2 regions of the Pseudoalteromonas sp. T1lg122 genome follow, and region 2 is predicted to be linked to the other one. Evidence: riboswitches for the same ligand, from Rfam matches in the RefSeq annotation. Region 2 holds a riboswitch; the other holds the start of a gene.
What was found. Region 2 has a riboswitch for cyclic di-GMP ahead of C2M33_RS04760 (chitin-binding protein). Riboswitches for the same ligand answer to the same signal wherever they lie in the genome.
Positions count from the first base shown of each region.

Region 1: linked by a shared signal. The riboswitch ahead of C2M33_RS03350 (hypothetical protein) and the one ahead of C2M33_RS04760 (chitin-binding protein) in region 2 are both predicted to bind cyclic di-GMP.

Region 1 covers NZ_PQCG01000001.1:732,831-736,006, forward strand. Annotated here, with positions in the region: gene C2M33_RS03340 (Tll0287-like domain-containing protein) at 1-545, shown strand, start outside; gene C2M33_RS03345 (zinc ribbon domain-containing protein YjdM) at 621-956, shown strand; cyclic di-GMP riboswitch class I at 1,357-1,452, shown strand; gene C2M33_RS03350 (hypothetical protein) at 1,469-2,218, shown strand; gene C2M33_RS03355 (mechanosensitive ion channel family protein) at 2,290-3,126, opposite strand; gene C2M33_RS03360 (calcium/sodium antiporter) at 3,162-3,176, opposite strand, start outside.
Region 2 covers NZ_PQCG01000005.1:116,599-119,774, forward strand. Annotated here, with positions in the region: gene C2M33_RS04755 (efflux RND transporter permease subunit) at 1-1,450, shown strand, start outside; cyclic di-GMP riboswitch class I at 1,586-1,669, shown strand; gene C2M33_RS04760 (chitin-binding protein) at 1,777-2,346, shown strand; gene C2M33_RS04765 (S9 family peptidase) at 2,460-3,176, shown strand, end outside.

The sequences.
Region 1 (3,176 bases), on a different contig from region 2:
TGCTATGTACTGCATTACTTTCTCCTAGTCTGTATGCCGCAACAAACTCAGCGACTCTAGAAACCGAAGCAGCTGAGCGAGCAACTGAATTTGCCACGACGCTCAAATCAGCATTGGCAGCTGCAATCAAACAAGGCGGTTTAGTTGAAGGAATTAACGTGTGCAAAATGCAAGCCCCAGCCATTGCTGAAAGCTTATCAACCGATGGTTGGACTGTAGCGCGTAAAAGCACTAAAAACCGTAATCCAAATAATAAACCTGATGACTGGGAAGCTGAAAAAATCGCTCAGTTGCTCGATATGATCAGAAACACAGAAAGCATCGATAATGTGACTTTTTCAACCAGCAAAGATGGTCAATTTCGCTTTGCTAAAGCGATAAAAGTCGCGCCAGTGTGCCTCAATTGTCATGGTCAAACGATTGCGCCAGAAGTAAAGCAAGCGCTTAGCGAGCATTACCCAAATGATTTAGCGACAGGTTATCAGCTTGGTGATTTAAGAGGAATATTCTCTATTACCAAAGAACTCGACACGTCTGAGCCATAAAATATATGCCTTGTACTCGCATAGTTTGCTCTTAGCAATTAAAATACCCTTTTAAAATCAACCAAGGTGCCATTTATGTCTTTACCTCCTTGCCCACAATGTAACTCTGAATACGTGTATGAAGATCAAAACAACTTAGTATGCCCAGAGTGCGCTCATGAGTGGGATCCAAATGCTGTTAATAACGTTGATGTAATCGATGTAAGAGATGCTAACGGTACCTTATTGGTCGATGGCGATAAAGTGACCGTTGCTAAAGATTTAAAAATTAAAGGCAGCTCACAAGTAATTAAAATTGGCACCAAAGCCGTTATCCGCCGAGTGTTAGATAAAAAAGACCACGAATTAGACTGTAAAGTTGATGGCGTCGGTGAAATGATGGTAACTGCTAAGTTTGTTAAAAAAGCTTAATAAACATATTGAGCAGTGCCCAATATAAAAACACTGCTCAATTAGTATACTTTAAAGAAACAAAAAAACATTTCAAATAGAATAGCATTTTAATTCAAAGATATAGAACTTCACTGAAAATATATTCCATTTAAAATCAAAATAATAAGAACATACCCAAAAACAATACACTGATCCCAAAACAGATCCAGAACACTTGCTTTAAGGTAAAGGAATAATAAATTTATACTAATTATTTTGCATTAAATAATTATTCTCCTACACTTCTTTTCAATCATTATTTCTTGAATACGGAATATGATTTAAACCACGTTTAAAAAGCAGGTATTTTGAACACTATTTAGGAACTATAAATAGGTGTTCATGCAGTCATACAAATATGTTTTTAACAAAACTAATGTATTAATACTGCCAAACCTACTGTGAGGTAGGGACGGAAAGCCACGGGTCTTCTCTGAAAGAAGTAAGGAAATGGGAAGATAGCCGGGTTGTGGAATTTGGAATCCAGAACAATGAAACATCACATCTTTAGCACAGCATTACTTGCTGTCGCTTTCACATCAACAGCTTACGCAGTAGACGATCCGAATTTTGGTGCACAGTCATTGCGAGGCGAAATCGGCACGAAAGGAGTTTTCTTGACCATTCCTTACGATGAAGTTCGTTATGGTAATGGTGATAACAAAGCATATATAAAACCTGAAGAATACAAAATGATGTATTCGGATAGCATTGGCGGCAAAGTAACCTGCCCTGCTATTAAAGGGCCAGGTCTAAAAGGATTGAATTACCATCAATTCAAAAACGGCATTGAATGCTCATGGAAATCTCGCCCCGGTAGTAATGCCGAAATTATAACTTTTACTTTGATGCCAGGTGGAGACACAGGTAAGTCGCCAAAACACTATCGAGGAAAAAATAAAGTTGTAACATGGACAGGCATTATTAACGATGCTAATGGCCAAGGTGCTGTAACGAAAAGCTATAAAACAACCCTAAGTTTGGATATGTTCGATTACCGTAATGGTAACTCTCATAAAGCTTTTGTTTTCAAAAAGAATCATAAAGTGAAGCTTGGGGATTTTACGTCGACTAAAGGTTCAATCCGTGACTTTATTTGTGACTTCAATGGTCAAAAAATAAATGTACTCAAAGATCATGCACCTGTTGGTCAATTTGGTAAAAAAGGCGTCAAGTGCACTTACATGCTTAAACAAAATGGTAAAGAGCCTCATTACTATGGTGAAGTCGTGTTTAAATAATAATTTAGAAAAATCACAATAACTAGCTTTCCTTTTCATTCAAAGCCTAGCCTGCGCTAGGCTTTTTTATTTTACTTTTTTGTCACCACGCCTTCAGGTATATGTAAAGTACGTTGTGGGAAAGGAATTGTCAGGCCTGCATTCTCGATTGACTCTTTAACTCGTTTGTTTAAATCCCAATAGGTTTGCCAATAGTCTTCATTTTTAGCCCATGCTCTTAGCTGAATATTCACCGAGCTCTCAGCCATGGCTGTCACCATCACTTGCGCCGCTGGCTCACTCAGTAAACGGCTTTCGTTCGCGGCAATATCTTTTAGCACCGCAAAGCCATCATCGATTGAATCGGCATATGAAATACCCACAACAATATCCATTCGGCGTTTGCCATTTCGCGTGAAGTTTTTAATATTGTTACCCCACACTATGCCATTAGGTGATGCGATATAAAGACCATCAATCGTTTGAAAAACACTGGTGAATAGGTTTACCTCAGAGACAGTACCTTGCATCGAGCCTATCTCAACAAAATCACCGACTTTAAACGGCCTTAATATAAGTAACATCATGCCTGCTGCAATATTACTTAAGGTGTCTTTAAGGGCTAACCCTATCGCTAAACCAGCAGCACCCATTAGAGCAATAAGGCTTGCTGTATTCACGCCAAAGATATCTAAAATAAACACCCCGCCAATAATATACACGGCATAACCTGCCACAGACGACAAAATAGGCAGCAAGGTATTATCAAGTTTTTTAAGGGTAGCATTGGAGTTTTTGATAGCCTTTTTCACTGACTTAGCAAGTACTGCACTGGCAATTAAAATAGCAATTGCGAGTATCACTTTATAGCCTAGCGCTATAATTGTTTCTGAGTTATTGAGCCAAAACTCATTGATAGTTTGCTTCATAAAGGTCCTTGATTTTTTTAAATTCTAAATTGCATTTATTTATAAATTGA
Region 2 (3,176 bases):
TTTTCCGCAAATTCGTTTAGAGATGAATGAAAATGCCTCGGATATGCAAACAATTAATGCGATCCGTGAAATCGAAGCCATGGTACACAAAGTCGACCAAGAGACAGAGCGTGAGTTTGGCCAAAAGCTGATCCGCGATATCTTAGTGTTTAACCAAGGTCGTACTGAAGCACAGCTACTGGCACCGCTGGTCGATGAAGAGTTACGTCCGTATAACGCATTTGAATTATCTCGTCGTTGGCGTGAACAAATGCCAAGTATCCCAGGTGTGAAATCACTGCAAATTTACGATGACGTGAATGGCGGTGGTATGGATGGTGAGTTTGGTTACTTACTTTACGGCCCAGATATCGATACCTTAAATGATGCAGGTCGTCGTTTCATCCAACTATTACAACAGCAAAAAGGCTTGTTTGATATTAGTTCGACCATCGATCCGGCGAGCAAAGAAGTGCAATTAAGCTTAAAACCTGTGGCATATGATTTAGGTTTAGACCTTGCCAATATTGCTAATCAAGTAGGTGCAAGTTTCTACGGTGGTGAAGCTCAGCGTGTTATTCGCCGTGGTGAAGAAGTGCGCGTCATGGTTCGTTATCCGAAACTAACACGTGAAGCGTTTGCCTCATTAAAGCATGCCGTTATTACAACACCTGCTGGTAAAGAGGTCATGCTAGGTGATGTTGTCGAGCTGAATGAAACGCCAGGTATTAGTTATATTCGCCGTGAAGGTGGCTATCGTACTGTGTATATCTACGGCAGTATCGATGAAGAAGCGATTGAACCGGGCGAAGTTGTTAAGCAAGTTAAAGAGACTCTGTTACCGCAACTTAAAGAAGAATACCCATCAGTTAAAACTGAGTTAGGTGGTTCTATTGAAGAGCAACAAGCGCAAGCTAATGAGCAAATCATGTTCTTCATCGGCGGTATGATTTTAGTGTATATCTTGCTTGCAGTACCGCTTAAGAGCTATTCACAGCCTCTTATTGTTATGTCGGTTATTCCATTTAGCTTAACCGGTGCAATTTGGGGTCACTTCTGGTTTGGTTTAGATATTAGCTTGATGTCGGGCTTTGGTTTGATTGCGGCAGCGGGTGTGGTAATTAACGACTCGTTAGTTATGACTGACTTTGTAAACCAAGCGCGCCGTGAAGGTATTTCAACTCGCGAAGCCGTTATCGAAGCAGGTTGTGCACGCTTTAGAGCAATTACCCTGACTTCAATTACAACCTTTGCTGGTGTACTACCAATTATGTTCGAAACCAGCTTACAAGCTAAATTTGTCATTCCAATGGCAGTTGCACTTGGTTTTGCGGTTATGTTTGCAACCCTAATCACGCTAGTACTTGTACCTTGTTTGTACATCATCATGAGTGATGTGGGTAATATCTTCTTGAAAGTATTCCGTGCGGGGCACCGAGTAACGACCAGAAGAAAACTAGCAAGGGATTAATACCCCATCAGTTTAAAAGCCAACCTAAAGGTTGGCTTTTTTGTATCATTCGTTTTTGCTAGTAACTATTTGCTATATAAGACGTTTGGTTACATTCTTTTGTTTGATTTGTGATTCGGTCACGATTATACTCAGTCTTGTTTTTGGCAAACTAACTGAAAGGTTAGGACGCAAAGTTTCCGGTCTAAGGTTTTAAACTATGATAGCGGGGCCGCTGATAAGCACATAATCTAGTGCTTTGGATCTCTTGCCTCAAACTAAAAGTATTTATTTTGTTCGGTTGTTAGATAATGCCTATTAGTTGTTCTTAGGGTGATATTTTGTTTATGCATACGTCAATGGCCTCTGGGAAGTGGTTGCCGATTGGTTGCTTAAATCATCATACCCAACTGTTTGTTGGTGATAGGGTGATTGTGACCTTTTATGACATGCAAGGAGAGCTAGTCGATTTATCATTCGAATACCCGATCAGCAGTTCCGATCAGGGTGAGCCTCATAATTGGCCACGTTCTGTTGCCGAGCATATTAACGTGCATATTCCGCTGGTTAAAGCGGGCAAAATGACCGAACAAGGTTTAGTAGTCGCGTACCGTTCAAACCAAATTTATGCCCTTGAAGGGTCGGGCATTACGCAGGTAAAAGTGGCGTTTAATTGCATCGCAAAATGTAAAGAGCGAGTGCAAGATAGTCTGCAAGATTATGACTATGTCTACCCACAAGCATGCAGCGATTACAGTGCGGGTGTTAAAGTACTACAGCCAAAAACGGGTCATATTTATATGTGTAAACCGTGGCCATTTAGCGAGTTTTGTCGTGTTAAAGATTCACACAACCCGCTGTTTGAGCCAGGTGTAGGAAAAAGCTGGGCCATGGCTTGGCAGCAAGTATCGCATTAACAGTTTTCCCCCTAAATGCTATTTTAGCATTGCTTAGCCCACTCAATTTGAGTGGGCTTTTTTAATTCTGTGATAAACTGCCAGTAATTCGTTTTTTATTTTGGTTTTTCCCTGTGTCATTAAAATCGTATTCTTTGTCTTTACTCGCGCATCCTCCTGTTGCCAAAAAACACCCTCATCCATTAACGACTCACCAACATACTCGCACCGATCACTATTATTGGATGCGTGATGATGAGCGTGAAAATGAGGATGTATTAGCGCACTTAAATGCCGAAAACGATTATTGCGATAAGCAACTAGCCGATATAAAACCACTGCGCGAACAATTATTTAATGAGCTAAAAGATCGTATTGTTAAAGACGACAACACGGTACCGGTAAAAGATGGCCAGTATTGGTATCACTCAGAAGTACGTGGCGACGATGAATATGCACGCCATTATCGCAGCAGCTCAATAGAAGCGCACGACAAGCACCTGTTGTTAGATGTAAACCAATTAGCTGGCGACTACGAATTTTATGAATTAGGCGAAGTTGCAATTAGCCCAAACGAGCAGCTACTTGCTTACTCTGAAGACACCGAAGGGCGCCGTATTTACACAGTGCGTTTTAAAAATATTGCGAGCGGTGAGATGTTTAGCGATGCGCTGGAAAACACCGAAGGCCAAGTGGTGTGGGCTAATGACAGTAAAACCGTTTTTTATGTGAAAAAAGACCTACAAACCTTATTGGGTTTTCAGGTTTACCGCCATGTTTTAGGCACCTCGCAAGCTGATGATGTACTGGTTTATGAAGAGCAAGATAAAAGCTTTTTCATGGGGCTTGGC